2 regions of the Pseudomonas sp. DSP3-2-3 genome follow, and region 1 is predicted to be linked to the other one. Evidence: predicted binding sites of a transcription regulator. Region 1 holds the regulator's gene; the other holds the start of a gene.
The links. The regulator FliA, encoded in region 1, starts transcription of late flagellar genes. The targets are predictions, from matches to a motif close to CTAAAGTTTNNNNNNNNNNNGCCGNTAA.
Positions count from the first base shown of each region.

Region 2: the regulator FliA is predicted to act here: its motif matches at 2,721-2,748, upstream of ACP7E4_RS29410 (methyl-accepting chemotaxis protein).

Region 1 covers NZ_JAFCXH010000006.1:196,352-208,208, forward strand. Annotated here, with positions in the region: gene ACP7E4_RS09815 (ParA family protein) at 1-572, opposite strand, end outside; gene motD (flagellar motor protein MotD) at 617-1,507, opposite strand; gene ACP7E4_RS09825 (flagellar motor protein) at 1,514-2,254, opposite strand; gene ACP7E4_RS09830 (protein-glutamate methylesterase/protein-glutamine glutaminase) at 2,254-3,390, opposite strand; gene ACP7E4_RS09835 (chemotaxis protein CheA) at 3,442-5,709, opposite strand; gene ACP7E4_RS09840 (protein phosphatase CheZ) at 5,743-6,531, opposite strand; gene ACP7E4_RS09845 (chemotaxis response regulator CheY) at 6,551-6,925, opposite strand; gene fliA (RNA polymerase sigma factor FliA) at 7,217-7,957, opposite strand; gene fleN (flagellar synthesis regulator FleN) at 7,954-8,787, opposite strand; gene flhF (flagellar biosynthesis protein FlhF) at 8,903-10,231, opposite strand; gene flhA (flagellar biosynthesis protein FlhA) at 10,243-11,857, opposite strand, start outside.
Region 2 covers NZ_JAFCXH010000052.1:9,904-21,760, reverse strand. Annotated here, with positions in the region: partial or broken gene ACP7E4_RS29415 (YifB family Mg chelatase-like AAA ATPase) at 1-505, shown strand, start outside; gene ACP7E4_RS29410 (methyl-accepting chemotaxis protein) at 626-2,602, opposite strand; gene ACP7E4_RS29405 (LysR substrate-binding domain-containing protein) at 2,799-3,719, opposite strand; gene ACP7E4_RS29400 (NorM family multidrug efflux MATE transporter) at 3,877-5,256, shown strand; gene ACP7E4_RS29395 (putative bifunctional diguanylate cyclase/phosphodiesterase) at 5,307-6,974, opposite strand; gene rep (DNA helicase Rep) at 7,191-9,200, shown strand; gene ACP7E4_RS29385 (xanthine phosphoribosyltransferase) at 9,244-9,813, shown strand; gene ACP7E4_RS29380 (MBL fold metallo-hydrolase) at 10,024-10,908, shown strand; gene ACP7E4_RS29375 (sulfite exporter TauE/SafE family protein) at 11,009-11,827, shown strand.

The sequences.
Region 1 (11,857 bases):
CGGTCGAACAAGGTCGGCACGATGGTGTACGGCAACGGCGTCTTGCGTGAGCGGTTGATCATCGCCAGGGTGTTGACCATGCGTTCCAGGCCTTTGACGGCCAGAAATTCGGTCTGCACCGGAATCACCAACTGCTGGCTCGCCGCCAGCGCATTGACCATCAACACGCCCAGCAACGGCGGGCTGTCGATCAGGGCGTAATCGTAATCCTGCCACAACTGCGCGAGGCTCTTGGCGATGACCAGGCCCAGCCCGTTCTGCCCGGGCGACTGCCGTTCCAGCGTGGCCAGCGCGGTGCTTGAAGGCAACAGCGAGATGCGCTGGTCACTGGTGGGCAACAGCAGCTGACCGGGAAGGCCATCGGTGATGGCGCCCTTGTTCAAAAACAGATCGTAGACACTGTGCTCCAGCAAGTCCGGGTCATGCCCGAAATAGCTGGTCATCGAGCCATGGGGATCCAGATCGACAACGACCACGCGCTTGCCCGCGTCAGCCAGCAATCCGGCTAACGCGATCGTAGTGGTGGTCTTACCGACGCCACCTTTTTGGTTGGCTACTGCCCAGACTCTCATTGTGTTTTTTCCTCCCGCCATGGCAATGGCCATAACGAGAATGACTAGGGGGCGGGTGACGAAGAATTGACGGTATTGCTGCGCACCGCTGGCTTGACTGGCGTGATTGCAGTTTGTGTGCCAGCACGACGCATTGCGGCATCTGGCTGTGCATTGGCCGCCGTGCCCGTCGCGGTCAGGCTGCGACGCACATCCAGGTTGCGGGAAATCACCAGCACGACCCGGCGATTGCGCCCTCGCCCTTCGGCCGTGGTATTGGGCGCCACGGGCTGGAACTCGCCGTAACCGACCGAGGCCATGCGCGCCGGATTGATGCCGTCCATGGCCAGCATTCGCACCACGCTGGCCGAACGCGCCGATGACAGCTCCCAGTTGCTTGGAAACTGCGACGTGTTGATCGGCTGGTCGTCGGTAAACCCTTCGACATGAATCGGGTTGTCGAACGGCTTGATGATCTTCGCAACCTTTTCAATGATCGCGAACGCCTTGTCACTGGGCATCGCGTCGCCGCTGCCGAACAGCAGACTGGAATTGAGCTCCACTTCGATCCACAGCTCGTTGCCACGCACCGTCATCTGATTGGACTTGATCAAGTCGCCGAACGCATCGCGCACATCATCGGCGATGGCTTTGAGTGGATCCGAGGAGTTCTGACCAATGCCGGCATCGGTCTGCTCGCTGTCCTTGACCAGCGGCTGCGCGGGCTTGACGGTCAGCGGACGTTGTTCGCCAATGGGGATCGGCTTGACGCTGCGTTCGCTTTCGTTGAAGACGCCGACCAGCGCTTCAGACAGAATTTTGTACTTACCTTCGTTCAGCGACGAGATCGAGTACATCACCACGAAAAAGGCAAACAGCAAGGTGATGAAGTCGGCGTAGGACACCAGCCAACGCTCGTGATTTTCATGCTCTTCAGGCTGACGACGGCGAGCCATAGCGTGTTACTCCATGAAACCTTGCAGCTTGAGTTCGATGGAGCGCGGGTTTTCGCCCTCGGCGATGGACAGCAGGCCTTCCAGCAACATTTCACGATAGCGCGACTGGCGCAGGGCAATCGCTTTAAGCTTGTTGGCAATCGGCAACAGAATCAGGTTGGCCGACGCGACGCCATAAATGGTTGCGACAAACGCCACGGCGATACCGCTGCCCAGCTGGCTCGGGTCGGCCAGGTTGCCCATGACATGGATCAGGCCCATCACTGCGCCGATGATGCCGACAGTGGGTGCGTAGCCGCCCATGCTTTCGAAGACTTTGGCCGCCTGGATATCGCGGGTTTCCTGAGTGATGAAATCCACTTCCAGAATGCTGCGAATCGCTTGCGGCTCCGCGCCGTCGACCAGCAATTGCAAGCCTTTGCGGGCGTAGGAATCCGGTTCGGTGTCGGCAATCGTTTCCAGACCGAGCAGGCCTTCCTTGCGCGCGGTCAGGCTCCAGTTGACGACCCGGTCGATGCCGCCTGCCAGGTCGATGCGCGGCGGAAACAGAATCCAGCCGACAATTTGCATGGCGCGCATGAACGCGCTCATGGGTGACTGGAGCATCGACGCACCGAGCGTCCCGCCCAGCACGATCAGCGCCGCCGGGCCATTGAGCAACGCGCCCAGATGTCCGCCTTCGAGAAAATTACCGCCAATGATTGCAACAAATGCGAGGGTCAGGCCGATCAGACTCAATACATCCATCAGATACACGCCTCGACCAGATGCCTGCCGATATCATCCAGGCTGTACACCGCGTCGGCCAGGTCGGCTTTGACGATGGCCATGGGCATACCGTAGATCACGCAGCTCGCTTCGTCCTGAGCCCAGATGTGACTGCCGCCCTGCTTGAGCAGGCGCGCACCTTCACGGCCGTCAGCGCCCATGCCGGTCAACACCACGGCCAGCACTTTGTCGCCATAGGACTTGGCAGCGGAACCGAAGGTAATGTCTACGCAGGGTTTGTAATTGAGGCGCTCGTCACCGGGCAGAATCTTCACCGCTCCACGGCCGTCGATCATCATCTGCTTACCACCCGGCGCCAGCAAGGCCAGCCCCGGACGCAGGATGTCACCGTCTTCAGCTTCCTTGACGTTGATGCGGCACAGCTTGTCCAGGCGTTCGGCGAACGCCTTGGTGAACGCTGCGGGCATGTGCTGGATCAGCACAATAGGCGCCGGGAAGTTGGCGGGCAGTTGGGTCAGGACCCGTTGCAGCGCGACCGGGCCGCCGGTGGACGTGCCGATGGCGACCAGTTTGTAGGCTTTGCGTTTGGGTGCCGGGGACGAAGGCGCGTGGCTGCTTGCCGCGGCTGGCGCTGACGAAGCCGATGGACGCGAGGCCAGAGTGCTGCGCGCCGTGACAGGCGTGCCGGGCCTGGTGGTGGCCGGCGCAGGCGCCGCCGGTGTCGGTGCTGACGCGCTGTAACTGCCCAGACGCCGATTGCTGCGAGAAATGCTGTGCACTTTTTCGCACAGCATTTGCTTGACCTTCTCGGGGTTGCGCGAGATGTCTTCGAAATTCTTGGGCAGGAAATCCACCGCGCCGGCGTCCAGTGCATCCAGCGTAACGCGGGCACCTTCGTGAGTCAGCGAGGAGAACATCAATACCGGGGTCGGAATGCGCTGCATGATATGACGCACGGCAGTGATGCCATCCATCATCGGCATTTCGTAGTCCATGGTGATCACATCAGGCTTGAGCGCCAGAGCTTGCTCGATCGCTTCCTTGCCGTTGGTTGCCGTACCGACAACCTGGATGTTCGGGTCCGAAGAAAGGATTTCCGTGACGCGGCGGCGGAAAAAACCGGAATCATCCACCACCAGGACCTTGACTGCCATAAACACTCCATTAGGTTACGCAGGCGACAGACGTCGCCCGCGACACCGGAATCAAATACGCCGGGCGGCGTAACGCTTGAGCATGCTCGGTACATCGAGAATCAAGGCAATGCGACCGTCACCGGTAATGGTGGCGCCCGACATGCCTGGCGTACCTTGCAACATCTTGCCCAGCGGCTTGATTACCACTTCTTCCTGACCTACCAGCTGATCGACGACAAAACCGATTCGCTGGGTGCCGACCGACAGGATCACCACATGACCTTCGCGCTGCTCTTCGTGAGCGGCCGAGCTGATCAGCCAGCGCTTGAGATAGAACAGTGGCAGCGCCTTGTCGCGCACGATGACCACTTCCTGACCATCGACAACGTTGGTGGTCGACAGGTCCAGGTGGAAGATCTCGTTGACGTTGACCAGCGGGAAAGCAAAAGCCTGGTTGCCGAGCATCACCATCAGCGTCGGCATGATCGCCAGGGTCAATGGCACCTTGATGACGATCTTCGAGCCCTGGCCCTTGGTGGAGTAGATATTGATCGTGCCGTTGAGCTGGGCGATCTTGGTTTTCACCACGTCCATGCCCACGCCACGACCCGACACATCGGAAATCTCGGTCTTGGTCGAGAAACCCGGTGCAAAAATCAGGTTGTAGCAGTCGCTGTCGCTCAGGCGATCGGCCGCGTCCTTGTCCATCACACCGCGTTTGACCGCGATGGCGCGCAGGACATTGGGGTCCATGCCTTTGCCGTCATCGGAAATCGACAGCAGGATATGGTCGCCTTCCTGTTCCGCCGAGAGAATCACACGACCGCCACGGGACTTGCCTGAGGCTTCGCGTTCTTCCGGGGTTTCGATACCGTGGTCGACCGCGTTGCGCACCAAGTGGACCAGCGGATCGGCAAGGGCCTCGACGAGGTTCTTGTCCAGGTCGGTTTCTTCGCCGACCAGTTCCAGGTTGATCTCTTTCTTGAGCTGGCGGGCCAGGTCGCGAACCAGACGCGGGAAGCGCCCGAAAACTTTCTTGATCGGCTGCATGCGGGTTTTCATCACCGCAGTCTGCAGATCGGCGGTGACCACATCCAGGTTGGACACCGCCTTGGACATGGCTTCATCGCCGCTGTTCAGGCCCAGGCGCACCAGACGGTTACGCACCAGTACCAGCTCGCCGACCATGTTCATGATCTCGTCCAGCCGCGCGGTATCAACCCGCACAGTGGTTTCCGCTTCGGAAGCCGGCTTGTCCGGACTCGCCGCAGCCGGAGCCTTGGCTGGAACAGGTGCAGCGGCCTTGGCGGGCGCTGGCGCAGCTGCCGGAGCCGGAGCTGGCGCCGGTTTGGCTGCGGCAACCGGAGCAGGCGCTGGCTTGGCAACAGCTGCCGCGACTGGCGCAGCAGCTATGGCTTCAGGCTCGAACTTGCCTTTGCCGTGCAACTGATCCAGCAGGTCTTCGAATTCGTTATCTGAGATTTCATTGCTTTTCGAAGCAGCCGGAGCAGCCGGCGCTGCAACGACAGGCGCAGGCGCTACCGCAGCAGTGGCGTCAAACGAGCCCTTGCCGTGCAGCTGATCCAACAAGGCTTCGAATTCATCGTCGGTGATTTCATTGCTCGCCGCAGCGCCGGTGCTGGCAGCCGGAGCCGCAGCAGCCACTGGCGTTGCGACGGCATCGACCGCGAACTGACCTTTGCCATGCAATTGATCGAGCAGCGATTCGAATTCCTGGTCGCTGATTTCATCGCTGGCCGCTGCCGAAGCAGGGGCAGCAACCGGCGCTGCCGCAGCAGGCGCACTGGCTGACTCGGCTGCCTGAGCCTTGACCGCATTCAGCGAGTCCAGCAGCAGTTCGAATTCGTTGTCGGTAATTTCGTCGGAAGCAGGCGGCGCTTCCTCGATCACTGCCGGAGCGGGCGCAGCGGCTACTTCGTCTGCGGTTGCAGGCTCGGCAAGACGCGCCAGCGCCGCCAGCAATTCCGGCGTGGCGGGTGTGACTTCGGTACGCTCGCGAACTTCGCTGAACATACCGTTGACCGCATCCAGTGCTTCGAGCACCACGTCCATCAATTCGGAGTCGACGCGACGTTCACCCTTGCGCAGGATGTCGAAGACGTTCTCGGCGATGTGGCAGCACTCCACCAGCTCATGGAGCTGGAGGAAGCCGGCGCCGCCTTTTACAGTGTGAAAACCGCGAAAAATTGCATTAAGCAAGTCAGCATCATCAGGTCGGCTTTCCAGCTCGACCAGCTGTTCGGACAATTGCTCCAGAATTTCGCCGGCCTCTACCAGAAAATCCTGAAGGATTTCTTCATCGGCGCCGAAGCTCATTGGGGTGCTCCCTAAAATTAACCGTCAACAGACCTAGAAGCCAAGGCTCGATAGCAGATCGTCTACATCGTCCTGTCCGGACACAACGTCTTCCCGTTTATCGGCATGAATCTGCGGACCTTCACCCTGAGAGAGACCTTTTTGTGGATCTTTTTCTGCGAGGATGGATTCATCGTCATGTTCGATGCCTGCAAAGCGATCGACCTGACTGGCCATGAGCACCAACTTGAGCAGGTTGCTCTCAACTTCAGTGACCAATTGCGTGACGCGCTTGATGACCTGACCGGTAAGGTCCTGGTAATCCTGAGCCAGCAGAATGTCATTGAGGTGGGCAGCGACTTCGTGAGTTTCCCGCTCGCTGCGCGTCAAAAAGCCGTCGACACGTTTGGCCAGCTCACGAAACTCTTCAGCGCCGATTTCCCGACGCATGAAACGTCCCCAGTCCTGGCTCAACGCTTTGGCGTCGTTACTCAAGCCATTCATCAAGGGCGTACTTTGTTCAACCAGATCCATCGTGCGGTTGGCCGCATTTTCGGTAAGCCTGACAACATACGACAAACGCTCGGTAGCATCCGTGATCTGGGACACTTCTTCGGCCTGAGGCATGTTCGGGTCAATCTGGAAATTGACAATCGCGCTGTGCAGCTCGCGGGTGAGCTTGCCGACTTCCTGATACAAGCCGCGATCACGCGTCTGGTTCAGCTCATGGATCAATTGCACGGCTTCGCCGAAACGGCCTTTTTCAAGGCACATCACCAGCTCATGCGCGTGTTTTTTCAGGGTTGACTCAAAGTCGCCCTGAGATGTCTCTTTATGCTCCATAGCGCCCTCGCGGCAAACATCAGCTATTGACGCGCTCGAAGATCTTTTCGATCTTTTCTTTCAGCACTTGGGCCGTAAATGGCTTCACGACATAACCGTTGACGCCAGCCTGGGCCGCTTCGATGATCTGGTCGCGCTTGGCTTCGGCCGTGACCATCAGCACCGGAAGGTGCTTGAGTCGTTCATCGGCGCGCACCTGACGCAACAGGTCGATGCCGGACATGCCTGGCATGTTCCAGTCAGTGACCAGAAAGTCGAAAGCACCGCTCTGCAACATTGGCAGCGCGGTGAGTCCGTCATCGGCTTCGGCCGTGTTGGTGAATCCCAAATCACGCAACAGGTTTTTGATGATCCGCCGCATCGTTGAGAAGTCATCAACGATGAGGATTTTCATGTTCTTGTCCAATTCGACCTCCAAGCAGTCTTTAACGCGTTCAGCACCTGAACGCGCTGTTCAATCAATACCGGCACAGCTCACATCGGCTGTACTAAAACGACGACGGGCTTGGTAAATCAACAGTCAAGAAACCGGGCAGCAGCTCGACTTGCCGCCAGAGAGGTAAACCACCTTCCAACAGCTCGCAGTAGCGCCAATGACCGGTTCCCGCCTTGTCCATCTCCCCACACAACGCTTTGCACAGCCGGCTTACACGCACAGCGCAACCCTACGGATGCGCCATACCTGTCAACGCGCTCGCCACTCTCCCAAACGCCCTCGCAAACGAGCTGCGCACTGGCTGTGTAACTGGCTGACTCGCGACTCGCTGACCCCAAGGACCTCACCGATTTCCTTGAGATTCAGCTCCTCGTCATAGTACAGCGCCAACACCAGTCGCTCGCGCTCTGGCAAATTGGCAATCGCATCTGCTAACGCGGCCTGGAAACGTTCGTCTTCCAGATCCCGCGACGGCTCAAGCGAACCGCTTGCGCCGTCCTCGTGCAGCCCTTCATGTTCGCCGTCCTGCAACAGGTCGTCGAAACTGAACAAGCGGCTGCCCAGGGTATCGTTCAAAATCCCGTAATAATCATCGAGACTCAATTGGAGTTCGGCCGCAACCTCGTGATCTTTAGCGTCACGACCTGTTTTAGCTTCAATTGAGCGAATTGCGTCACTGACCATGCGCGTATTGCGGTGAACCGAACGTGGTGCCCAGTCACCTTTGCGCACTTCATCGAGCATCGCGCCACGAATCCGGATACCCGCATAGGTTTCGAAACTCGCGCCTTTTGTGCAGTCGTATTTGGTCGACACTTCAAGCAGCCCGATCATCCCGGCCTGGATCAAGTCCTCGACCTGGACACTGGCCGGCAAACGCGCCAGCAAGTGATAGGCGATGCGCTTGACCAGCGGCGCATAGCGCTCGATGAGCTCGTACTGAGAGTTCTTGGAGGTCTTGCTATACATCTGATAGCCGCTGGCTGTCATTGGACAGGCCCCGCAAATGTCTGGTGGACAAGTCGCTCGACGAAGAACTCAAGATGACCGCGCGGATTGGCCGGCAGCGGCCAGGTGTCGACTTTCTGCGCGATGGCCTTGAAGGCCAGGGAGCATTTGGAACGCGGGAACGCTTCGTAAACGGCACGCTGCTTCTGCACCGCCTTGCGCACGCACTCGTCGTAAGGCACGGCGCCGACGTATTGCAGGGCAACATCGAGGAAACGGTCGGTCACTTTGGTCAGCTTGGCAAACAGGTTGCGGCCTTCCTGCGGGCTCTGGGCCATGTTGGCCAGGACCCGGAAGCGATTCATGCCGTAGTCGCGGTTGAGCAGCTTGATCAGCGCGTAGGCGTCAGTGATCGAGGTCGGTTCGTCGCACACCACCAGCAAGACTTCCTGGGCGGCCCGCACAAAGCTCACCACCGACTCGCCAATGCCGGCGGCCGTATCGATGACCAGTACGTCAAGGTTATCGCCAATATCGCTGAAAGCCTGAATCAGACCGGCATGCTGCGCCGGCGTCAGATGCACCATGCTCTGCGTGCCGGAAGCGGCTGGCACGATGCGAATCCCGCCCGGCCCTTGAAGCAGTACGTCGCGCAATTCGCAACGGCCTTCAATGACATCGGCAAGGGTGCGCTTGGGCGTAAGCCCCAGCAACACGTCGACATTGGCCAGGCCAAGGTCAGCGTCCAGCAGCATGACGCGCCGGCCAAGCTCGGCCAAGGCCAGCGAGAGGTTCACTGACACGTTAGTCTTACCGACGCCACCTTTGCCGCCGGTCACCGCGATCACCTGTACGGGATGCATGCTGCCCATGTTATTTCATTACCTTGTCTTGCGTAGACCCAAGCCACATTGGGGGCTGCACGTTCGCTGAGGAACAATGCGTGGCAGACCATCGATGCAGGTAAATTCCAGTAGTTCGTTTCACCTAACCCACCCGCTTGCTGGGGTTGTGATACAGGTCGGCAAACATATCCGCCATCGCTTCTTCGCTAGGCTCTTCCTGCATCTGCACATTGACCGCACGAGTCACCAATTGGTGCCGACGCGGAAGGTGTAAATCATCAGGTATTCGCGGTCCGTCAGTCAGGTAGGCAACAGGAAGCTCATGACTGATCGCCAGGCTGAGCACTTCGCCCAGGCTGGCGGTTTCGTCCAGTTTGGTCAGGATGCACCCGGCCAGACCGCAACGTTTGTAACTGTGGTAGGCCGCGGTCAGCACTTGCTTCTGACTGGTCGTTGCCAACACCAGATAATTACGCGCCTTGATGCCACGCCCGGCGAGGCTTTCGAGTTGCATGCGCAGGGCCGGATCGCTGGCTTGCAGACCTGCGGTGTCGATCAACACCACGCGTTTGCGCAGCAGCGGCTCCAGTGCCTGAGCCAGCGACTGGCCTGGATCGACATGCGTCACCGGCACATTGAGGATGCGACCCAAAGTCTTGAGTTGCTCCTGAGCGCCGATGCGAAAACTGTCCATGCTCACCAGAGCGATATTCTGTGCGCCGTACTTCAACACATAGCGCGCTGCCAGTTTGGCGAGTGTGGTGGTTTTACCCATGCCAGCCGGGCCGACCATGGCAATCACGCCACCCTCTTCAAGGGGCTCGATTTCCGGGGTGGCAATCATCCGCGCCAGGTGCGCCAGCAGCATGCGCCAGGCCTGACGAGGCTCTTCAATTTCGCTGACCATCGCCAGCAGATCGCGGGACAGCGGGCCGGACAGACCGATACGTTGCAGGCGACGCCACAGATTGGCCTGCTGCGGACGGCTGCCTTGCAGTTGATTCCAGGCCAGCGAACCCAGCTGGACTTCCAGCAGTTCACGCAGACCATTCAATTCGAAGCGCATGTTTTCGTAAGCGCGCTGGCCGCCAGCCGGTTCGGACGGGGCTGCTTGAGCTTGCACGAATGGACGCGGTGGTTCTTCAAGTGTCGGTTCGATATGCGTGTCGGCAGCGCTGAGCGGCATGCCGGCGAACAACTGACGGTTGACTGACGGGTCACTGTCGCCACGATTGTTCAGTTCAGCCTGAGCGGAAACAATCCGCGACTGGGTTTTGCGCAGTTCGTCTTCAAGCTCGATGTTCGGCACGCGAGGCGCCAGGGCAGACAGCTTGTAATCCAGCGCAGCAGTCAGCTCCACGCCACCGGCAATCCGCCGGTTGCCGATGATGGCCGCTTCTGCGCCCAGCTCATCGCGAACCAGTTTCATGGCTTGACGCATATCGGCGGCGAAAAATCGCTTAACTTGCATGACTCACTACCTCAGCCGTTAGGCCCGACAGTCGCTACGATGGTGACTTGCTTGTTGTCAGGAATTTCCTGATACGCCAACACATGCATGTTCGGCACAGCCAGTCGTCCAAAGCGTGACAACATGGCGCGAACCGGGCCTGCAACCAAAAGAATAACCGGCAAACCCTGCATCTCCTGCCGCTGCGCCGCGTCGATCAACGAACGCTGGAGCTTTTCAGCCATGCTTGGCTCAAGCAGAACGCCTTCTTCCTGACCCTGACCTGCCTTCTGCAAACTATTGAGCAATATCTGTTCCAACCTTGGCTCCAGAGTGATAACTGGCAGCTCCGGCTCAATCCCTACAATGCTTTGCACGATTGCACGGCTTAATCCGACGCGTACTGCCGCGACTAACGCGGCGGTATCTTGACTCCGCATGGCATTGTTCGCGATGGCCTCGGCGATGCTGCGAATGTCGCGAACAGGCACTTGTTCGGCCAAAAGCGACTGCAGGACCTTGAGCAACGCCGACAGCGAAAGAATCCCCGGAACCAGCTCTTCAGCCAGTTTTGGCGAGCTTTTAGCCAGTAATTGCATCAATTGCTGGACTTCTTCATGCCCAATCAGCTCATGAGAGTGTTTATAAAGAATCTGGTTAAGGTGCGTTGCCACTACCGTACTGGCATCCACCACGGTGTAACCCAGGGACTGCGCCTGACTGCGCTGACTGATTTCGATCCAGACCGCTTCCAGACCAAACGCCGGGTCCTTGGCGGTAATGCCATTGAGGGTGCCGAACACCTGACCGGGGTTGATCGCCAATTCCCGGTCCGGGTAAATCTCGGCTTCGGCCAGGGTCACGCCCATGAGTGTCAAACGATAGGCACTGGGCGCCAGATCCAGGTTGTCACGGATATGCACAGTGGGCATGAGAAAGCCTAGCTCCTGAGAGAGCTTCTTGCGCACGCCCTTGATGCGCGCCAGCAACTGACCACCCTGATTGCGATCCACCAGCGGAATCAGGCGGTAGCCCACTTCCAGGCCGATCATGTCGATGGGGGTCACGTCATCCCAGCCCAGCTCCTTGGAATCCTGAACCCGGGTTGGCGACGGCAGCATTTCCTGCTGGCGCTTGACCTCTTCCAACGCCTGGACCTTGACCACGTTCTGCTTTTTCCACAGCAAGTAAGCGACACCGCCCGCCACCAGCCCGAGGCTGATGAAGGAAAAGTGCGGCATGCCCGGGACCAGGCCCATGACAATCATGATCCCGGCAGAAACCGCCAGCGCCTTGTGGGAAGTAAACATCTGCCGATTGATGAGCTTGCCCATTTCTTCCGAACCGGAAGCACGGGTCACCATGATCGCCGCAGCGGTGGACAGCAGCAGTGATGGCAATTGCGCCACCAAACCGTCACCGATGGTCAACAGGGTGTAGATCTTGCCCGCATCGGCAAACGTCATGTTGTGCTGCAGCATGCCGACCAGAATGCCGCCAATGAGGTTGATAAACAGAATCAACAGACCGGCGATGGCGTCACCGCGAACAAATTTCGAGGCACCGTCCATGGAGCCGTAGAACTCGGCTTCCTGGGCAACTTCGAGACGGCGACGCTTGGCTTCAGGCTGATCGATCAGCCCAGCG
Region 2 (11,857 bases), on a different contig from region 1:
TCGGGTGCGCTTTCCGGCGCGTTTTCAACTGGTCGCGGCGATGAACCCTTGTCCCTGCGGCTATCTGGGCGAGCCTACCGGTCGCTGCCGCTGTTCTACCGAGCAGATCCAGCGCTATCGCAACAAGCTGTCCGGCCCGCTGCTGGACCGGATTGATCTGCACCTGACGGTCGCGCGGGAGGTAACGTCGCTCAATCCTTCGCCGCAGCAAGGCGACGACACCGCGAGCGCCGCCAGATGGGTCGCGCAAGCCAGGGAACGCCAGCAGCGTCGTCAGGGTTGCGCCAATGCTTTTCTCGACTTGCCCGGCCTGCGCCAGCATTGTGCGTTGTCTGCTGCCGATGAAGCCTGGCTGGAAACGGCTTGCGAGCGCCTCACGCTGTCACTGCGCGCCGCTCACCGCTTGCTGAAAGTGGCGCGCACGCTGGCGGATCTGGAGCAAGTCGAGGCGATCAACCGCAGTCATGTCGCGGAGGCGTTGCAGTATCGGCTTTCGAGTAACTGAATGCGCGGGGCGACATGATCTTTGTGGGAGCGAGCTTGCTCGCGAAGGCATTGTTTCAGACCGAAGAGCCAGTCGGATGTACCTATTCGCGAGCAAGCTCGCTCCCACAGAGTTAAAAGGTCATCTGAACCGATCAACCTCAGTACGCAATTCCGCCGCCAGCGCATTCAACTCTTCGGCAGTCACTGCCAGATGGGAGACCACTTCGCGCTGTTCGGTGTTGGCCATGGCGATGCTTTGCAGGTTGCTACTGAGCAAGGTCGCGGTGCTGCTTTGTTCCTGGGTAGCAGTGGTGATAGCGGCAAACTGTTCACCGGCGGAACGGCTTTGTTCGTCGATCTGGGCCAGCGCGGCGGCGACCTTGGCGTTGCGCGACAGACCTTCCTGCATCAACACGTTGCCCTCCTGCATCGTGCTGATGGCGTTGCCGGTTTCCTGCTGGATGCTGGCGATCATGCCGGAAATCTCGTCGGTGGCCTTGCGCGTACGTGAGGCGAGGCTGCGCACTTCGTCTGCCACCACCGCAAATCCACGGCCCTGTTCACCGGCGCGCGCCGCTTCGATAGCTGCGTTGAGGGCCAACAAGTTGGTCTGATCGGCAATCGAGGTAATCACACCGACGATGCTGCCGATTTCCTGTGAGCGCTGCCCAAGCGTATCGATGACCGTAGCGGTGCTGCTGAGCGACGAAGCGATCTGCTCAAGGGAAGCGGACGCTTCCTGCATCGAGGCGCGACCGATACGGGTTTGCTGGGCATTTTCACTGGCCAGACGTTCGGTATTGCCCATATTGTCGGCGATGTTCAGGGAAGTGGCGCTGAACTCCTCAACGGCACCGGCCATGCTGGTGATTTCGCCGGACTGCTGCTCCATGCCTTCATACGCACCACCCGACAAGCCGGACAATTCGTGGGCGCGGCTGCTGACTTGCTGCGCGGCAGTGCGGATGTGAGAAACCATGGTCGACAAGGCCTCGCCCATCTTGTTGAAGCTGCCCGCCAACTGACCGATTTCGTCGTGACTGGACACATTCAGGCGCACGCTCAGATCACCGGCCCCCAAGGCTTCGGCCTGACGCACCAGATCGGACAGCGGCTGCAGTTTGCTGCGCAACAGCCAGATTGCCGAACCGACCGCGATAAACATGGCCAGCAGACTGCCAATCGCCAGCTGCGTGCCGACGCTCCAGGTCACCGCGCTGATTTCAGCTTTCGGCATGCTCGCGAGCACCGTCCATGGGCCGTCCTTGAACGGCTGGGCAACGCTGTAGAAATCCTGAGCGGTGTCGTTCCAGAACTGACCCTTGCCCGGTTGCTTGACGACGTCAGCGACGGTTTTGCCTGCCTGCTCCGGAGCTTGCGCGCCTGCCGGTGGAACCAGCCAGCGGCCTTGGTCATCCAGCAGCGCCAGTGAGCCCGTGGTGCCGATGCGGAAATTCCTCAGGTTTTCGAACTGAGCATTTTGCGCATCGGTGTAATCAAAGCCGACAAACAGCACTGCAATGACTTTGCCGCTGGTGTCACGCACCGGGGAGTATTGCGTCATGTAATTGCGATCGAACAACACGGTTTTGCCGACATAGCTTTGTCCGGCGATCAAGCGGTCATACGCAGGACTCTTGTGGTCCAGTTGCGTACCAATGGCTCGCGTGCCGTCCTGTTTGGTCACCGACGTACTGATCCGGATAAAGTCGTCGCCGCTGCGCACGAACACCGTGGCAACCCCGGCTGTCAGTTGGCGGAAGCTGTCGACTTCGGTGAAGTCATTGTTCAGGGCTGTGGCGCCTTCATACAGACCCGGCGTCTGCACCCCGGCGACCGTGACAGGTTTGTCGGCCTGAACAGTCAGGCCACCAGCGAAGCGTTTTTCAAACAACCCGGCCAGGCGCTGGGTGCTGTCACGCAAGGTGCTATGAAAGGTGGTGAGCTGATCCGCCAGCAACCGCGCTTCACTGCCCATATGCTCTTCACGAATGACGAGGTTGGCAGAGTCCAGTGAACGCAACGCAAAAACGGTACTGCCGCTGATGACAACCGCCAGAATAACGGCCAGAGCTATACCGAGTTGCGAGGCAATTCGAGCGCGGGGCTTTGACATAAGGGCTCCTGACCAAACAGCTAGAATCTTTAGATCCCGAATGACTGTTCAGTAAATTATCTATTTGATTTTTAGGGCTTTTCGTTGGCTTTTTGGTACGAATGCTCCCATGCCCTCAACATCGGCCACTCAGATGAATACTTGAGCGCACCCGTCGGATTAGCAAACGATTGCGATACTGAAATCCGCCGACCATCTACTTGAGAATTTCCACGTCCGGCAACTCCATGGCCTGGACTTCGCTTTGCAGAAAATCACCCAGTCGACGCAGCCGCTCTGTCCCGGGCCTCGTACGCGGCCAGACCAGATAATAATCCTCGCCGCTGTGCACGGCGGTGCGCCACGGCAGGCTCATGCGACCGTGCGCCACGTCCTCGGCGACCATCAGCAAATCGCCCATCGACACCCCATAACCTCGGGCGGCAGCGATCATGCCCAGCTCCAGCGTATCGAAGACCTGGCCGCCCTTGAGTGATACCTGCGCTGACAAACCCGTGCGTTCCAGCCAGGTTCGCCAGTCGCGGCGATCCGGTGTCGGGTGCAGCAGTTCGGCGCTGGCCAGACGCTCGATATCCCAGGGCAGCTCTTCAAGCAAGCTCGGCGCTCCGACCGGAATCAGCAGTTCAGGGAACAAGTAAATCGCTTCCCAGTCCGCCGGAAAATGCCCGCGACTGAGCAATACCGCGCAATCAAAGGGTTCCTGACTGAAATCCACCACATCGATTTCGACCCAGGCGCTGGTCAGCTGAACTTCGTTACCGACTTGCAGATGGCGAAAACGGCTGAGCCGCGCCAGTAGCCAGCGCATGGTCAAGGTCGGCGGAGCCTTCATACGCAGCACACCTTCGTCGCTCAACAGCGTGCTGCACGCCCGCTCCAGCGCCGAAAACCCGTCCCGCACGCCGGGCAGCAAGGTGCGTGCGGCCTCGGTAAGTTGCAGGGTGCGACCCTTGCGTTGAAACAATCGGCAGGCGAAATGCTCTTCCAGCGTACGAATGTGTCGGCTGACCGCGCTTTGCGTGATGGATAACTCTTCGGCAGCGCGGGTGAACGAGCTGTGCCGCGCGGCCGCTTCGAATGCACGAAGCGCATAGAGAGGAGCAAGACTACGGGCCATTCAGATCTTTCCTGCTGCGGGGAAAGCTAACTTTAGCTCATATCCGCAAGCATGAGTTTTACTCATGCAACTGATCTGATTTATCCCTTTGTGCATGCGCGGCTAATTGTCGAGAATGTGCCGCTCATCAATACCTTCGAATTCGAGCACCATCGCCATGCAACAACCTGCCATCAAAGAACTCTGGATCATCCTGCGCCTGGCCGGGCCGCTGATCGCTTCACAGATGGCGCACATGTTGATGGTGTTCACCGACACCGTGATGATGGGCCAGATCGGTCCCGAGGCGTTGGCGGGCGGCGGCTTGGGCGCAGCCAGTTACAGCTTCATTTCGTTTTTCTGCGTTGGCGTCATGGCCGCGGTCGGCACGCTGGTCGCGATTCGTCACGGCGCAGGCGACAGCAGAGGCGCGACCCAGCTGGTTCAGGCCGGTATCTGGCTGGCGTGGGGCATGGCGCTGATTGCGATGTTGATACTGTGGAATCTGGAGCCGATTCTTCGACACCTGGGCCAGACCGAAGACAATGTGCACATGGCCGGTCAGTTCCTGATCACTTTGCCGTTGGCGCTGCCGGGTTTGCTGACCTTTATGGCGCTGCGCGGTTTCACCAGTGCGCTGGGGCGTGCCGGGCCGGTCATGGCTATCAGCCTGGGCGGCGCGGCCGCCAACTTCGGCCTCAACTATGCGTTTATTCACGGCCTGTTCGGGTTGCCGTACCTGGGCTTGATGGGGATCGGGCTGGTGACGGCGATCGTGACCAACGTCATGGCGCTGATCCTTGCGCTGCACATTCAGCGGCATCCGGCTTATGCGGCTTATCCGATTCGCCAGGGCTTCTGGCAGCTATCGCGCAGCCATCTCAAAGAGCTGTGGCGCCTGGGCTTACCCATTGGCGGCACTTACGCTGTAGAAACCGGGTTGTTTACGTTCGCCGCGTTCTGCATGGGTGCAATGGGCAGCACGCAGATGGCTGCGCACCAGATCGCGCTGCAAACGGTATCCATGGCGTTCATGATTCCAGTGGGCATTTCCTACGCCGTGACCATGCGCATCGGCCAGCATTACGGTGCGGGCAATCTGTTGCTGGCCCGGACCGCCGGGCGTGCGGGCATCGTCTTCGGCGGCAGCGTGATGCTCGCGTTCGGCGTGCTGTTCTGGCTGGCGCCGCACCTGATCATCGGGCTGTTCCTGGACATCAATGACCCGGCGTTCGCCGACATTGTCGATCTGGCGGTAAAACTGCTGGCGATTGCCGCCTGGTTCGAAATCCTCGATGGCACGCAAACCATCGCCATGGGTGCCATTCGCGGTTTCAAGGATGCCAAGACCACCTTCCTGATCGGGCTGGCCAGTTATTGGCTGGTCGCAGCACCTGCGGCGTGGATTCTGGGTTTCTATATGAATCAGGGCGCAGTAGGCGTGTGGTGGGGCCTGGCGCTCGGCTTGCTGTGCTCGGCACTGGCGCTGACCTATGCGTTTGAGAGGAAGACTTCGCGGTTGTTACGGCGCGAAGCGGGTGCGGCAGTGGTGGCTTGAACGCGGTTCCGGGCCCGTTGGACCGCAGTTAATTCAAGCGATTTTCCTGATCAAAAACTACTCAACGACCGCGAAACACCTTGATCGAAGGTCAGGAACTCAATCAGACCCGGCATCGCCAGCGGGCGGCTGATGAGGTAGCCCTGTACCTGATCGCAGCCAAAACTGCGCAGCAAGGCCAGTTGCTCGACGTTCTCGACGCCTTCGGCCACCACTTCCAGGCTCAGGTTGTGAGCCAGATTGATCATGGCGTGGACCAGCTTGCGGTTTTCTTCGCGCTGCTCCATTTCCGCGACGAAACTTCGGTCGATCTTGAGCAGCGCAATGGGCAGGCTGTTCAGATGCACGAACGACGAAAAGCCGGTGCCAAAGTCGTCCAGGGAAAAGCGCACGCCGAGCCTGCCCAGCGCATCCATGGTGTGCTTGACCAGATCGCTACGGCGCATGACGGCGGTTTCGGTCAGCTCGAACTCCAGCCATTGCGCATCGACGCCACGGTCGGCAATCAAACGGCTCAACGTCGCCAGCAACTGATTGTCCTGAAACTGGCGGAACGACAGGTTGATTGCCATGTGCAGCGGCGGCATGCCGAGTTCGCGCAGCGCTTGCATGTCGCGCAAGGCTCGGGAAATCACCCAGTAGCCCAGCGGCACAATCAAGCCGCTTTGCTCGGCCAGTGGCACGAATTCGCTAGGCGGCAACAAGCCACGTTCCTTGTGACGCCAGCGCACCAGCGCTTCCAGGCCTACGATGCGCCCGCTGGTCAGGCAAAGCCTGGGTTGATAGTGCAATTCCAGCTCGTCACGCCGCAGCGCCCGACGCAGTTCGCTTTCCAGATCGGCGAGGCTGCGGGCATTGCGATTGATGCGTTCGTTGAAGACATGAAAGGTGCAGCCCTGAACACCTTTGGCCTGTTGCATGGCGATGTGTGCATGCCACATCAACGGATCAGCCCCGGCCAGGGCGCGCGAGTGGGCGATTCCCAGGCTGCAGCCGATCAGCAGGCTTTCGCCATCGACCCAGTACGGCTCGGCCAGCGCTTCGGTGATGCGTTCAGCCATCCACTCGGCGCGGCGTGGCGCCCGCCGCGTGTCAATTAACAAGGCAAATTCGTCACTGCCCAAACGGGCTATCTGATCGCCAACTTCCAACTGGCTTTTGAGGCGCGCCACGACCTGCAGAATCAACCGATCACCCGCCTGATGACCAAGGGCATCGTTGGCGCGGCGGAAATTGTCCAGATCCAGATGCCCAAGGGCCAGCCCACGGCCTTCGTTTTCCAGCAAACGCGCGGTCAGCAACGTCTGAAAACCCTGGCGATTGGCGATGCCGGTCAACGTGTCCTGTTCGGCCAGGCGTTGCAGTGTGTCTTCCAGCAAGCCTTTTTCGCGGACATGCCGCAGGCAGCGGCGCACGGTGTCAGTCGTCAGGCTGCCGCGCACCAGCCAGTCGACAGCGCCGACCGGTCCGACAGGCGGTTCCTGCTCCAGCAGCATTACGACGGGCAAACTGCAGCGCCCCGGCGCAGGTTGCAGCGCGGGCGTGGTCAGCAATACCGTATTGCTCTGGTCGACAATATGCTCGCTGACCTCACTCCAGTCCGCGCCACACAGCAATTCAATGCCATCCAGCGGAACCAGGCAAACGCGCAGCAATGCTTGCCATTCCGGCTCTTGGGCCAGCAATAACAGTCGCACGGGTTGGAAAAGCGTAGACAAGCTAGCTCCCTAGGCTCGTCAAGGACGAGCAAAAAAGCCCAAAGAAGCGGGGCCAAACCAGCGCCTTTACAGCGCACTGGTACGCAAATGTAACAAAACTTACAGGATTAGATAGCGCAGCGATATTTAGTGCAAGTACAGGGGCGGACGGTGGCCGCACAAACGTCGCAGCCTGTTAAAATGCCCGCCCATTTCGCTTGTGACCCTCTCCCTGTTATGTCCCGACTCAATCCCCGGCAACAAGAAGCCGTGAACTACGTCGGCGGCCCTCTTTTGGTGCTCGCCGGCGCAGGCTCCGGCAAGACCAGTGTGATCACGCGCAAGATTGCTCATCTGATCCAGAATTGCGGCATTCGTGCCCAATACATCGTCGCCATGACTTTTACCAACAAGGCTGCGCGGGAGATGAAGGAGCGGGTCGGCACCTTGCTGCGCGCTGGCGAAGGCCGTGGCCTGACCGTTTCCACCTTCCACAACCTGGGCCTCAACGTGATCCGCAAGGAGCACACGCGGCTGGGCTACAAGCCGGGCTTCTCGATCTTTGACGAGACTGACGTCAAAGCGCTGATGACCGACATCATGCAGAAGGAGTATTCCGGCGACGATGGGGTCGACGAGATCAAGAACATGATCGGCTCGTGGAAAAACGACCTGATCCTGCCACCCGAAGCCCTGGCCAACGCCCGCAACCCCAAGGAGCAGACCGCCGCCATCGTCTACACCCACTATCAGCGCACGCTCAAGGCGTACAACGCAGTGGATTTCGACGACCTGATCCTGCTGCCGGTGAAACTCTTCCAGGAACACGCCGACATTCTCGAAAAGTGGCAGAACAAGGTCCGTTACTTGCTCGTCGATGAATACCAGGACACCAACGCCAGCCAGTATTTGCTGGTGAAGTTGCTGATCGGCATGCGCAACCAGTTCACCGTGGTGGGCGACGACGACCAGTCGATCTATGCCTGGCGCGGCGCGCGGCCGGAAAACCTGATGCTGCTCAAGGACGACTATCCGTCGCTGAAAGTGGTCATGCTGGAGCAGAACTACCGCTCCACCAGCCGCATCCTGCGCTGCGCCAACGTGCTGATTTCCAACAATCCCCACGCCTTCGAAAAACAGTTGTGGAGCGAGATGGGTCATGGCGATGAAATTCGCGTGATCCGCTGCCGCAACGAAGACGCCGAAGCCGAGCGTGTGGCCGTGGAAATTCTCAGCCTGCACTTGCGCACTGATCGGCCTTACAGCGATTTTGCGATTCTGTATCGCGGCAACTATCAGGCGAAACTGATCGAGCTAAAACTCCAGCACCATCAGGTGCCGTATCGTCTGTCAGGTGGCAACAGCTTTTTCGGACGTCAGGAAGTGAAAGACCTGATGGCGTATTTCCGTTTGCTGGTAAACCCGGACGACGACAACGCCTTCCTGCGCGTGATCAACGTGCCGCGTCGGGAAATCGGCTCGACAACCCTGGAAAAACTCGGCAACTACGCCACCGAGCGCAAGATTTCGATGTACAACGCCACCGACGAAATCGGCCTGGGCGAGCATCTGGACAGCCGCTACACCGACCGTTTGCAGCGTTTCAAACGCTGGATGGACCGCGTGCGCGAGCAATGCGCCCAGGACGACCCGATTGGCGCGCTGCGCAGCATGGTCATGGACATCGATTATGAAAACTGGCTGCGGCAGAACAGCTCCAGTGACAAGGCCGCCGATTACCGCATGGGCAACGTCTGGTTCCTGATCGAGGCGTTGAAAAACACCCTCGAAAAAGACGAGGAAGGCACCATGACCATTGAGGAGGCCATCGGCAAGCTGGTCCTGCGCGACATGCTCGAACGTCAGCAGGAAGAGGAAGACGGCGCCGAAGGTGTGCAGATGATGACCTTGCACGCCTCCAAGGGCCTGGAATTTCCTTACGTGTTCATCATGGGCATGGAAGAGGAAATTCTCCCGCACCGCTCCAGCATCGAAGCCGACACCATCGAGGAAGAGCGGCGCCTGGCTTACGTGGGCATCACCCGCGCGCGCCAGACGCTGGCGTTCACCTTTGCCGCCAAGCGCAAGCAATATGGCGAGATCATCGATTGCTCGCCAAGCCGCTTCCTCGACGAACTGCCCCCGGACGATCTGGCCTGGGAAGGCAACGACGACACACCCACTGAAGTGAAAGCCGTGCGCGGCAATACGGCATTGGCGGATATTCGTGCCATGCTCAAACGCTAGAATTGACTTTTTTTGCGCACATCAGCGCAGCCGAGGAACCGACGTGGAAGCACTGCACCAGAAAATTCGCGATGAAGGCATCGTCTTATCCGACCAGGTGTTGAAGGTCGATGCGTTTCTCAATCATCAGATCGATCCTGCGCTGATGCAGCTGATCGGCGATGAATTCGCCACGCTGTTCGCCGACTCGGGCATCACCAAGATCGTTACTATCGAAGCCTCGGGCATCGCGCCGGCGATCATGACCGGCCTGCGGCTCGGCGTGCCGGTGATCTTCGCCCGCAAGCATCAATCCCTGACGCTGACGGAAAACCTGCTGTCGGCCACGGTGTATTCGTTCACCAAGCAGACCGAAAGCACCGTCGCCATTTCGCCACGGCATCTGAACAGCAATGACAAAGTGCTGATCATCGATGACTTCCTGGCCAACGGAAAGGCGTCCCAGGCGCTGATTTCGATCATCAAGCAAGCCGGCGCAACCGTTGCCGGGCTGGGCATCGTGATCGAGAAGTCATTTCAGGGCGGCCGCGCCGAACTGGACGCCCAAGGTTATCGTGTCGAATCGCTGGCACGAGTGAAGTCCCTGGCGGGCGGGGTTGTTACATTTTTGTAGGCAATTACTAACATGTGGGACCGGATTTATCCGGGAAGACGGCATTTCTGACGACCAAATGCAGTGAATGAACCGGCCTCTTCCCGGATAAATCCGGTCCCACGGGGTTCTCATCAGTCAGACGAGTCCCCTCCTACCAGAATCCTTGTTTGCTGGCAGGGTGTCGGGAATACCCAACCCGCCAGCCTCAACAACCGTTTTGGAGACCCCATGATCATTGGCGAGCGCTTGTACATCGAAGCATTGTTCGATCCTCTCACCTCGACCATCAGTTATCTGGTCATGGATCTGGGCAGCAAACACTGCGCCCTGATCGATAGCGTGCTGGACTACGACCCCAAGTCCGGGCGTACCGGCACCGAGTCCGCCGACCGCTTGATCGCCCGCGTTCGGGAGCTGCAGGCATCGGTGCAATGGATTCTCGAAACCCATGTCCACGCCGATCATCTTTCCGCAGCCGCGTACCTGAAAGACCAGCTGCAAGGGCAGATCGCCATCGGCAGTCATATCACCCAGGTGCAGAAAGTGTTCGGTGCGCTGTTCAACGCGCCGGGCAGTTTCGCCCGCGATGGCAGCCAGTTCGATGTGCTACTGGGCGACGGCAGGTCATTCCAGATCGGCACGCTTGAAGCGCGGGCGATGCACACGCCTGGCCACACTCCGGCGTGCATGACCTACCTCGTGGAAGTGGCGGGCGAAACCGTGGCGTTCGTTGGCGACACCTTATTCATGCCCGACTACGGCACCGCGCGCTGCGACTTTCCCGGCGCCGACGCCCGCACGCTGTATCGCTCGATTCATAAAATCCTCAGCCTCCCGGCCAGCACGCGACTGTTCATGTGCCATGACTACCTGCCAAACGGCCGCGAACTGCGATACATGACCACCGTTGCCGAGCAGCGCGCCGACAATATCCACATCCACGAAGGCATTGATGAAGAAGCCTTCGTGAAAATGCGCGAAGCCCGCGATGCGACCCTGGACATGCCCGTGCTGATCCTGCCTTCGGTGCAGATCAACATGCGCTGCGGCCACCTTCCGGAGCCGGAAGAAAACGGTATCAGTTACCTGAAAATTCCGCTGAACGTCCTTTGAACCGGCCACTCATTTCTGGAATCGATGCCATGCAAACACCCAATGACCTCCGGCGCCCAGTCATCATTGACGGCGACGCGACCGGCATTGCGGACGGCGCATGAACGAGCACCAACTCCTGGGCGCAGGCCTGGGCACGTTGATCGGCGCGATATTGGCGTTGACCGGGGCCGGTGGCGGCATTCTCGCCGTGCCATTGCTGGTGTTTGGTCTTGGCCTGTCGATGGTCGAGGCCGCGCCCGTGGGATTGCTGGCAGTCGGCCTGGCGTCGGCGGTCGGTGCGATTCTGGGTTTGCGCGAAGGCATCGTGCGCTATCGCGCTGCGGGCTATATCGCCAGCATCGGCATCGTCATCGCGCCGCTGGGGTTGTGGCTTGCCCATCAACTGCCGAACACGCCGCTGGCGCTGCTGTTCTCGGCGGTCTTGATGTATGCCTGCGTGCGAATTTTCCGCAAAGCCAGCTGCGAACTGCGCCACGGTCCGTCAGCCACCCGCCCGGATTTTCTGCCCTGTGTCCTGAACCCGCTGCAAGGTCGCTTGCGCTGGACCATGCCGTGTCTGCGCGCGCTGACGCTGACCGGCATGCTGGCGGGCCTGTTATCCGGATTGCTGGGGGTTGGCGGCGGCTTCGTGATAATCCCGGCGCTGACGCGCTACACCGACCTGAACATGAAAAGCGTGGTGGCCACTTCATTGGCGGTCATTGCCCTGGTTTCCCTCGGCAGCGTGATCACCGCAACGCTGAGCGGCGTGATGCACTGGGCCGTCGGCGCGCCATTTGCAGCAGGCGCGGTGGTCGGCCTGGTCGCCGGACGGCAGATTTCCCGCTACCTCGCCGGGCCGCGATTGCGGCAGCTGTTTGCCGTGGTGGGAATCGGTGCGGGGCTGATGTTGGTGGTGAGTGTGATGTCTGCCTGATGCTGACGGAACGCAACTCGTTGGAGCGGG